DNA from 2 places in the Marinobacter nanhaiticus D15-8W genome. Region 2 is predicted to be linked to the other one. Evidence: predicted binding sites of a transcription regulator. Region 2 holds the regulator's gene; the other holds the start of a gene.
The links. The regulator sigma-54, encoded in region 2, starts transcription at its own class of promoters, with help from an activator protein. The targets are predictions, from matches to a motif close to ANTGGCATNNANNTTGCTNT.
Positions count from the first base shown of each region.

Region 1 (5,515 bases), 480 kb from region 2:
AAACCGACCGTGCTGGCATTGGCAATGTTGTTGCCGGTGACATCCAGATCCACGGACGCGGCGCGTAGACCGCTAAGACCGATGTTGAACGCCATACTTCACCTCACCTTTAATTCTGTTAGTTAATCTGCCGCACGTCTGACAGGGCAACCGATCCCATACCTGCCAGATTAAGGGTTACACCGCCGCTGGTGCCCAATGAGACGCTGTCCACATTGGCGCTGACCATCGTGCTGAGCTGTTCGGTTCCGCCGGTATAACTGGCATTCGCCTTGATCAGATAGGTGCCCTCCGGCATATCGTTGCCGCTGGCATCCTTTCCGTCCCAGCTGAAGGCTTTCTGGCCGGACTGGGCGGAACCCAGGTCAAGCTGACGCACCAACTCGCCGGAGGAGTTCATGATGTCCACGCGCAGGCTTGATGTGGTGGCCGGTACCTCAATGGCGCCGGTTACTTCACCCGAGACCCCTAGTATGCCGGTCTGGGACGGAACCATGACGGTCCGGCCCACCATGGCGGAGGCCTGCAGCGCCTGGGTGGAACGGAACTGACCCACCACGTCCTGGACACTGCCGGACAGGCCCTGCATTTCTTCCAGCGAACTGAACTGCGCCAATTGGGCGATGAAGTCGCCGTTGTCCTGGGGTTCGAGTGGGTTCTGGTTTTTCATCTGCGCCAGCATCAGCTCCATGAACTCGTTCTTGCCGAGTTCGCTGGAGGCTGAATTCTGCTCGCTCTGTATCTGGTACTGACTCAGTACATCAGAGGCGGACGTGCCGGTAATCGCGCTCATGGTTTACTCCTTACTGAGTCGGCTTAAGACTGGCCCAGGGTGAGGATGCGCTGCATCATCGACTTGGCCGTGTTCATGACATCCACATTCATCTCGAAACTGCGTGAGGAGGACATCATGTCCGCCATTTCCTCGACGACATTGACGTTGGGGTAATACACGTAACCGTCCTCATTCGCGGCCGGGTGATTGGGCTCATAACGCATCTGCAGTTGGGCATCGCTTTCAATGACCCCTTCCACCTGTACACCGGCGGAGGCGGCACTCCCCGGTCCCCAGCCAGAACCAAATCCGTCCTGGTTCATCATGTCCTGCTGGATGGCGGCGAATACCGGCTTGCGCGCACGGTAGGTTTCATCGGTGCTTGAACTGGCGGTTTCCGCATTGGCAATGTTGGACGCTGTGGTATTCAGTCGCAGGGACTGGGCGGTCATGCCCGAGCCTGCGATATCAAAAATGTTGCCGAGTGACATGTTGCTTATCCTCTACCTGCGAAACCGTTATTCACCGGTGATAGCCTTGGACAGGCCGGTAAACTTGCTGTTGAGAAACTGGAAGCTGGCCTGGAAGTCCATGGCGTTGCGCATGAAGCGGGCCTGCTCCTGCTGGGCGTCGACAGTATTGCCATCCAGCGAAGGCTGATGCGGATTGCGGTACATCAGCGCCGCGCGTTCGGACATGGCCGCAGCGGTATCGATATGCTGATCGTCGGTCCGGGTCATGGCCAGTCCCTGGGACTGCGCCTCGGCAGCACCGAGGGCTGCGCGGAAATCGATGTCCCGCGCCTTGAACCCCGGGGTATCCGCGTTGGCCAGGTTATTGGCCAGCACTTCAGCCCGCTGAATCCTAAGATTCACTGCCTGCTCGTGCACGCCCAGGGCATTGTTGAAATTGATGGCCATACCGTCTCTCCGCGGAGTTGCCGAAATCGTCTACTTGCGAGAGCTAAAGCAACAGTGATGCCAGGTTGAAAAAAACCCGCTGATTAAAGGGCTGGAGCGGACGGAAGCGTATGGCGGGCGGGATGGAGATGGATGGAAAGCGGTAAAAGCGGCAAGGGCTTTCCCCTGCCGCGTTGCAGGGGCAAAGCGGCTCAGGCGGACGGCCAATGTGCCACGAAATCCTTCGGCTCCGCCGGACTGATGGTCGGTTTATTGACGGTGGGTGTGCCCACATAAAGGAAGCCGGTGATCGATTCGTTGTCTTCCAGCCCAAGCCCTTCCCTGACTGCCGGGTGATAGGCGACCGGCCCGGTTCGCCACATTGCTGAGAAACCACGGGCTTCAAGCGCCAGCATCAGGAAGGCCATTCCACACCCTGTGGATAGCGTTTCTTCGATGGCCGGCACTTTCGGGTGATCCTGATGGCGAGCAATTCCGATGATAATCATCGGCGCCCGATGGGGCATCTTCCGCAGCTTTTCCGCCTTGGGCGCCAACGGATCGGACGAATCCGCAGCACGTTCAAACACTCTGCCCAACGCGTCTAGCCCCTCACCTTCGATTACCAGGTATCGCCATGGACGAAGTAACGCATGATCGGGGGCCCTCGCCGCACAGGCAAAAGCCTCCTCAAGTACCGCGGCGTCCGGGGCCGGTTCAGCGAGCTTGGGCTCGGACGAGCGGTTAAGAATCGATTTAATAATCTCACTCATGTCGTATCCCGGTGTTGTTATGACGATATACAGGCTGATCGCCGCAGATCGCGCTACAATTGAGCCAGTTCGGTATTACTGCTAACCTTGACGGGTATCCGTATAATTGCCTATGCCACATTCAGGGCTGAGCGCATGTGCAATTACTCGGAGAAGCAATCCGTGCCTATGTACCCTTTTCCAAACCATCTGGGTAACAAACCCTTATCCAGGGTATGGCCCGAGCAGACGGTACGGGTTTAGGTTAGTCGATGCCCTGCACACTATAACAACAAGTTGCCGGCGGAAAGTCATGACCCAAGACACCCGTGAATTCAACAGCTTTGCCGACTTTTATCCGTATTACCTGAAGGAGCATAGCAACCCGACCTGCCGTCGCCTGCACTACGCAGGCAGCATACTGGTCATAGCGATACTGCTCTACGCTATCGTCACCACACAATGGGCTTTCCTACTCCTGCTGCCCGTGGTGGGCTACGGTTTTGCCTGGCTGGGGCATTTCCTGTTCGAGAAGAACCGTCCAGCTACGTTCAAATACCCGCTGTACAGCCTCATGGGCGACTGGGTCATGCTTAAGGACATGCTGACGGGGCGAATCCGGTTTTAGAATGATGAACGCACCACTGGTCAGTGGCAAAACACTCTCGCTGGACTCCCAGAGTAAACCGGTCGTCATTCCGCCGATGCCCGATTACAACGGGCGCGTGCTGGCCTATGTCGGCGCGGCAGCGATCATCTTCACCGGGCTCAAAACCCATACCTTTGCTGAGTGGCTGATCTGGCTGATCCCCGGGGCGCTGCTCTGGCCTCACACAGTCCATGTCCTAACCCGCCGAACCTTTTTCAGGCATTCCGCACGCATCCGTCACAAGATGCTGCTGCTCGATTGCGCGATTGGTGGCGCCTTCGTAGGTACGATCGGCCTTATCGCCATGCCTTCGCTCTCGGTAATGATGATGTTGATGTTCAGTTGCATGCTGGTTGGCGGCATGCGGCAATGGCTGTTCGGCATTCTCTGGCTGACGATCGGTGCCTCTGTCGGCGTTGCCCTCAATGGCATAGCACCTTCACTCCAGGCCCCCTTGCCGCTGAGCGTGGTCGCGCTATTGTCGACGGGGCTTTACATCTGTATCACGGCGCTCTATGCCCACCAGCAGGCCCGTGCGCTGATGACCGCAAAGTCCCAGATCCAATACCAGCGCGAACAGTCCATCGCCCTTTCCCACAAACTGTCCAAGTACTTGTCTCCGCAGGTATGGCAGTCGATCTTTACCGGCGAACGGGATGTGCGGCTCGAGACCCAGCGGAAGAAACTTTCTATCTTTTTCTCGGATATCAAGGGGTTTACCCAACTGTCCGAGGAAATGGAACCCGAGGCCCTGACCGAGCTGCTCAATCACTACTTCAACGAAATGTCCCAGGTTGCCCTCAAGTACGGCGGTACCATCGATAAGTTCGTTGGCGACTCGATCATGATCTTCTTCGGCGACCCCACCAGCCGCGGCCCACGGGAAGATGCGCTGGCTTGCGTGTCGATGGCGATCGACATGCGCAAGCACATGAAGATCATGCGCCAGAAATGGCGCAGCCAGGGTATCAAGACGCCGCTGGAAATCCGCATGGGCATCAGTGCCGGCTACACGACCGTCGGCAATTTCGGGGCAGAGAACCGGATGGATTACACCATCATCGGCAAGGAAGTGAACTTGGCCAGCCGCCTGGAATCGCTGGCCGACCCCGGCGAGATCCTGATTTCCTACGAAACCTTCTCGCTGATCAAGGACAAGATCATGTGCCGGGATAAGGGTGAGATTACGGTGAAAGGATTCGGGCGTCCGGTACCCATCTATGAAGTGGTCGACTTCCGCCGCGACCTGGGTACCGAACGCAGCTTCCTGGAGCACGAACACGCCGGTTTTGCCATGTACCTGGATTCGGACAAGATCCGTGGCAACGAACGTTCGGACATCCTCCAGGCGCTGGAAGAGGCGGCCGACCGGCTGCGCCAGGACGACGACTAGGCTCGCCCCGTCGTCTGCTTCATTGCCTCAACAGACGCGGCATCGGCGGTTCATGGAGATCGGTGCTGCGCCAGGGATTGATGTCCAACCCACCACGGCGGGTATAGTGGGCGCTAACGGTTAACGACTCCGGCTGACAATAAGTCATCAGGTCAGTGAATACCGTTTCCACGCAGTGTTCGTGAAAATCCTGTTTCTGCCGGAACCCCACCACATAATGCAGCAACGCTGCGCGATCAATTTTCTTGCCGGTGTAGCGGATCAATAGACTGCCCCAATCCGGCTGACCGGTCACCGGGCAGTTACTCTTGAGCAGATGAGAACACAGGGCTTCGCTCACCTGCTCCTCGCCCGTGTGCAGACGATCAGGACACGGCGTATAGCTTTCCACCTCTATAGGCTCGTCGTCGATGAGCTCGAAGTCATCGGGGCGCGAAACGATAGTCGCCGGCTCATCGACCGAATAAAGCTCCACAGAAACGACTGATCCAGACGCGCTCGAAAGGTCGTGTTCGATGCGCTCGCGGACCTGGTCCGCATCGGAAAATACTTCTTGGTTGAACGAGTTCAGATACAGCTTGAGCGACTTGGACTCAACGATAGACGGCGACGCGGCCGGCACACGAATCACACCCCAGGCCACCGCCGGTACGCCGTTGGGCCGCAGCCAGGACAACTCCCAGGCCTGCCAGAGATCGGCACCAAACCACGGCCAACGGCCATCATCCAGACCGATGCGCCGGCGGTTGTCCTGGCGCGGTACCGGGAAGAGCAGTTCCGGTGCGTAGCGTTCGGGGTATTCGCTACTCTTGCCCAGTGGGGCGTCGTGCAATGCCATAAACGTGTCCTGTCAGCGGCCAGTGCCGTCAGTGGCGAATGCCCTTGCCTCGGGCCAGCATTCGCAGGGAAAGAACGATCAGCAGGGTAATGAAGACCATGATCATGGTCAGCGATATGCCCACGTGAACGTCAGAGAAACCCAATATCCCATAGCGGAACGCATTTACCATGTACAGGATCGGGTTGATCATCGATACGCCCTGCCAG
Region 1 covers NZ_AP028878.1:2,383,353-2,388,867, reverse strand. Annotated here, with positions in the region: gene RE428_RS10715 (flagellar hook protein FlgE) at 1-95, opposite strand, end outside; gene RE428_RS10710 (flagellar hook assembly protein FlgD) at 119-793, opposite strand; gene flgC (flagellar basal body rod protein FlgC) at 817-1,266, opposite strand; gene flgB (flagellar basal body rod protein FlgB) at 1,294-1,695, opposite strand; gene RE428_RS10695 (nitroreductase family protein) at 1,887-2,447, opposite strand; gene RE428_RS10690 (Mpo1-like protein) at 2,740-3,054, shown strand; gene RE428_RS10685 (adenylate/guanylate cyclase domain-containing protein) at 3,056-4,468, shown strand; gene queF (NADPH-dependent 7-cyano-7-deazaguanine reductase QueF) at 4,488-5,306, opposite strand; gene RE428_RS10675 (ABC transporter permease) at 5,335-5,515, opposite strand, start outside.
Region 1: flgB (flagellar basal body rod protein FlgB) is a predicted target of sigma-54. The motif match lies at 1,741-1,760, and genes of this name have one in related genera.

Region 2 (5,515 bases):
TACCACGGCTACCCTCGTCATGGGCGATGCCCTGGCGGTGGCCTTGCTCGAGGCGCGAGGTTTCAGCGCTGAAGATTTCGCCTTTTCACACCCCGGTGGCAGCCTGGGCCGTCGCCTGCTGCTCCGGGTTTCCGACATCATGCACACTGGCGACCGTATCCCCCGGGTCTCTACCGACACTCTGCTCAGTGGCGCCTTGCTTGAAATTTCACGCAAGGGCCTGGGCATGACAACGGTCGTAGATGACAACGGCATGATCGTAGGCATCTTCACCGATGGCGACCTGCGCCGCACGCTTGACCGTAATATCGATGTCCGTGTGACGCCGATCAGCGAGGTTATGACTGCCGGGGGACGCAGCATCTACGACGACCAGCTCGCCGCGGAAGCGCTCAAGCTGATGGACGAAGTAAAGATCAATGCACTGCCGGTACTGAACCGTGAAGGACGACTGGTCGGCGCCATCAACATGCACGACTTGCTGCGCGCCGGGGTCATTTGAAGACAGGTGCCGACAGACACCCTAAACGAGACTCAAGAATGACCGTGAAGGACCTCCGAATGGAACGCCCCCTACCCGAGGATTTGATCAGTAAAGCTGCCGGCATCCGCCTACTGGCACTGGATGTCGATGGAGTCATGACCAATGGACAGCTCTACTTCACGGCCCAGGGCGACGAGATGAAAGCCTTTAACATCCTCGACGGCCACGGCATCAAACAGCTTCGACGCAACGGCGTCGAAGTGGCCATCATCACCGGCCGCAACTCCCCGCTGACCGCTCGCCGCGCGCGGGACCTGGGCATACAGCACCTACAACAAGGGCGAGAGGACAAGGAGAGCGCACTGCGCGAGCTATTGCAGGACCTGAATATCCCGGCCGAGTCGGCAGCCTATATGGGCGACGACCTGCCGGACCTGGGCGCCATCATGCTCGCCGGACTGGGCATCACCGTGCCCAACGGCCACTGGTACGTGCGTGAGCAGGCCGACTATTGCACCGAAACTGGCGGCGGCGAAGGCGCCGTCCGGGAAATCTGCGATCTGATCCTGCAGGCACAGAACAAGCTTGCCGACCTGCACCAGACCTATCACGGAAGCGGAGGCTGAGCCATGCTGAGCCGCCTCAACCTCCTCCGACTGCGCTACCTGGGCATCGCTGCCCTTTCGGCGGTGCTGATCGGACTGTTGTGGCAGAGCGACGAGAAAAGCGACGTCGATCCGGCGGCCCAGCTCCGCGGACCCCAGGAACCCGACAGCTTCGTCGTTAATGGCGAGTACCGGTCGTTTGCCGAATCGGGCGAGGTCTCGACCATTATCAGCAGCCCTCGCATCGAGCAGTTCGATGACCAGAACCTGGCCCACATGAACGAGCCCAGGGGCCGCCTTATCGACGTCAGCACCGGTACCCCCTGGACCGTCAGGGCAAACGAGGGCCGCTACCAGCTGGACAGGGATATCATCAGACTCAGTGGCAACGTGGTCATTACCCGCCTCCTCCCCTCCGGTCAGGAGGGCCAACTGGAAACTGAGCATCTCACGCTGGATAACGACGAGCGCATTGTGCACACTGACGCCCCGGTAGTCCTGACCGAACCCCGCGGCATCACCCGGGCAACGGGTATGCAGGCCTGGATCGACGAACGAATCGTGGAACTCAAATCACAGGTGGAAGGACAGTATGACACGCCCTCAAACCGGTAAAGCCCGCATACTCCAAGGACTCCTCGGCGTCGCTCTAGTCATGGTGGGCAGTCACGTGACGGCCTTCGACCTGGACTCGGACAACCCGATCAAGGTGAGCGCCGATAGCGCCCGCCTGGATGACGCTGAGGGTACGGCGGTCTACACCGGCGACGTGGTCGTACGGCAGGATGCTACGGAACTGACCGCCGACCGGGTGGTTTTGTATCGCACCGAAGGTGTACTCGATCGCATCGAAGCGTTCGGACAACCGGCCCACTATACCCAGCCACGCCAGGGCGAAACCCCGAAGACCGATGCAGAAGCCCTGACGATCATCTATGCCGCGGGTGAGAACCGCATCACCTTCGAGAAGCAGGCGGTCATTCGCCAGGAAGGCAACGTCTTCAAAGGCGATCACATCGAATATAATACGGCCAGTCGCGTCGTAGTGGCCGAAGGCGGCCGTGACGCTGACTCGGACGGACGGGTGGAAATGGTCATTCAACCCCGTCAGAGTGAAAGCAACCAGGACGGAGCCAACTGATGGCCATCCTCTGCGCGAGCAACCTGGCGAAGAGCTATAAGCAGGTGAACGTCGTCAAGGATGTTTCCCTGGAAATCCGAAGCGGTGAAATCGTTGGACTCCTTGGCCCCAACGGTGCGGGTAAAACCACCTGCTTCTACATGATCGTGGGCCTGGTGCCGGCCGACCGCGGTCGGGTCACAATAGACGATCGCGACATCACCCCTCTGCCGATGCATGGCCGCGCCCGCGCGGGAATCGGTTACCTGCCACAGGAAGCATCCGTTTTCCGCAAGCTCAGCGTGCGCGACAACATCATGGCGATCCTGGAAACACGCAAGGGTCTGTCCCGTGCTGATCGTGAGAGCCGCCTGAAAAACCTGCTGGAAGAGTTTCACATTACCCATATTCGTGACAGCCTCGGGATGGCCCTTTCGGGGGGAGAGCGAAGGCGGGTGGAGATAGCCCGGGCATTGGCCATGGAGCCGGCCTTTATCCTGCTGGATGAACCCTTCGCCGGGGTGGATCCGATTTCTGTCAGCGACATCAAGCAGATCATTCGCCATTTGCGGGACAAAGGCATCGGCGTCCTGATTACAGATCATAACGTGCGTGAGACCCTCGATATCTGCGAAAATGCCTATATCGTCAGTGGCGGGCACATCATTGCCTCCGGACATGCGGACGATATCCTGGCCAACCAGCAGGTGAAGGAAGTCTACCTGGGGAACGAATTTCGCTTATAAGATTCGTTTTGGGATTACTGGTAACACCGACTGGATTGATGCAAACAGCGATATTGAAAAAGAACGTAGCGCTGAAAAGCCCAGTATTTGAAAACGCAGTCCTTGAAAAATCAGCCTCTGACAAAGAAGTTCTGATGAAAGAGGGGCTGAAAAGAAAAAAGCGCTCACAGGTCGAGTTGCGAATTGACGGCGCCGCGAATTGCCTGATCCTGCAAACAGCCGGACTGGCGCATATTCCTGTGAAAACGCTACACTCAAAGCATGGTCGCCCGGGCACGGGCTCAAACACCGGCGGCCATAACGTTGTCATCTGCACACCCATGGCAGTAAACTTCGGCAAAGAATTTGCTTGTAGAACCGGGTCGCTACTTTGCAGCAACCATATCAATGCCCTATGCAATGCCTAATAATTGAGGGCGCGGCTTGGTTCGGCAAAAAATTAACCGCCGATAGCGCGGAGCCTCTGAAAAGCTCCAAAGGGTGACGGGACTAATTCAATGGTAATGAAAGCTTCGCTCCAGCTTAAGCTGGGTCAGCAGCTCACCATGACACCACAATTGCAGCAGGCCATTCGCCTCCTGCAGCTGTCGACGCTGGATCTACAACAGGAGATCCAGCAGGCTCTTGAATCCAACCCCATGCTCGAGAACTCCGAGGAAGAAGAAGGCTCGGACAACTCGACTGATTCCGAGAGCAACGCCGACGGCACCGAAGTAAAGGATCAGGACGACACCCGTTCGCAACAGGAAGACGGTAACTGGGACGAATCCGGCGACGATCAGGACTGGTCAGCCGACAATGAGCAGGACATCCCGGACGATCTGCCGGTCGATACCGCCTGGGACGATATCTACCAGTCTGCACCAGCGTCAGCGTCCCGCGGTGACGACGAAGACGACACTGACTTCGAGTCGCGTAATTCCCCGACGGAAACCCTGCAGGACCACCTACTCTGGCAATTGAACCTGACACCCATGAGCGATCGCGATCGGGCAATTGCGCATGCATTGCTGGATTCCGTCGATACGCGCGGTTATCTGGTCACCAGTCTTGAGGACATCCACACCGGCCTGCTGGACGAGACCGACGAGGACCCGCTGGAAATGGACGAGGTTGAAGCGGTGCTACGCCGACTGCAGCACTTCGACCCGCCCGGCGTTTTTGCCCGGGACCTGCAGGAATGCCTGCTGATCCAGCTCAACCAGTTCCCAGCAGAAACGCCCTGGCTGCCCCAGGCCCGCCTGGTAGTAAGTCATTACATCAACTTGCTGGGCAACCGCGATTACGCCCAACTCCTGCGTCGCAGCCGGTTGACCGAAGAACAGCTGAAGGCGGTTCTGGCGCTGATTCAGACCCTGGATCCGCGTCCGGGCGACATCCTCGACCAAGCCGAGCCCGACTATGTGGTCCCGGACGTGGTCGTCAGCAAATCCAAGGGGCGTTGGCGCGTCGAACTGAATCCGGAAATTGCGCCCCGTATTCGGGTTAACGCCGGCTATGCGGCGCTGATCCGCCGGGCAGACAACAGTGCAGAGAACACCTACCTGCGCGACCAGCTTCAGGAAGCCAAGTGGTTCATCAAGAGTCTGCAGAGCCGCAACGAAACCCTGCTAAAGGTAGCGACCCGTATCGTCGAGCATCAGCAGGGCTTCCTGGATCACGGCGAGGAAGCAATGAAGCCGCTGATCCTGTCGGATATAGCCCAGGCGGTGAGCATGCACGAATCGACGATATCCCGGGTAACGACCCAGAAGTACATGCACACACCACGGGGCATTTTCGAGCTCAAATATTTCTTCTCGAGTCATGTCAGTACCAACGAAGGCGGGGAGTGTTCGTCCACTGCAATCCGTGCCATGATCAAGAAACTGGTAGCGGCAGAAACACCAAAGAAGCCGCTTAGCGACAGCAAGATTGCCGCTTTGCTCGGCGATCAGGGCATCAACGTCGCCCGAAGGACGGTAGCGAAGTATCGCGAAGCGATGCACATTCCACCGTCCAACGAACGCAAACGACTGGTATGAGGGACTGCTGCTCCAATGAGTGAGCGGCTGCGAGGGCATTATTTCTGGCGTCCGCCGTCCGCGACGGGCTCAACACCGGAGACCTTCCGGGCCTCCGGGCATGTCGACAAGTAGGAGAAGCCTATGCAACTCAATATGTCAGGTCACCATGTCGAATTGACTCCCTCCCTGAAGGACTATGTGTCAGAAAAGTTCGAGAAACTCGAACGCCATTTCGACCATATCAGTAACTGTCAGGTGACCCTGTCCGTGGTGAAGCTCCGCCATACCGCCGAAGCCACCCTCCACGTCGTCGGCGGCGAGGTTCACGCAAAGGCTCAAGACGAAGATATGTATGCAGCGATTGATTCGCTTGTAGACAAGCTTGATCGGCAGATCCTGAAGCACAAGGAGAAGACGGTCGATCGAATGCACGGCGCGGCCAGTCGCTAGCCGTTTCATCAAGGAAAAGCATTCCATCCATGACGGAAACACCTTTAACCATCCAGTCCATCCTGGTACCCGAGCTCACCCTTTGCGGTGTCTCGGGCACCAGC
Region 2 covers NZ_AP028878.1:1,906,966-1,912,480, reverse strand. Annotated here, with positions in the region: gene RE428_RS08620 (KpsF/GutQ family sugar-phosphate isomerase) at 1-502, shown strand, start outside; gene RE428_RS08615 (KdsC family phosphatase) at 562-1,110, shown strand; gene lptC (LPS export ABC transporter periplasmic protein LptC) at 1,114-1,704, shown strand; gene lptA (lipopolysaccharide transport periplasmic protein LptA) at 1,682-2,230, shown strand; gene lptB (LPS export ABC transporter ATP-binding protein) at 2,230-2,955, shown strand; gene RE428_RS08595 (hypothetical protein) at 2,994-3,362, shown strand; gene RE428_RS08590 (RNA polymerase factor sigma-54) at 3,459-4,979, shown strand; gene hpf (ribosome hibernation-promoting factor, HPF/YfiA family) at 5,103-5,411, shown strand; gene ptsN (PTS IIA-like nitrogen regulatory protein PtsN) at 5,441-5,515, shown strand, end outside.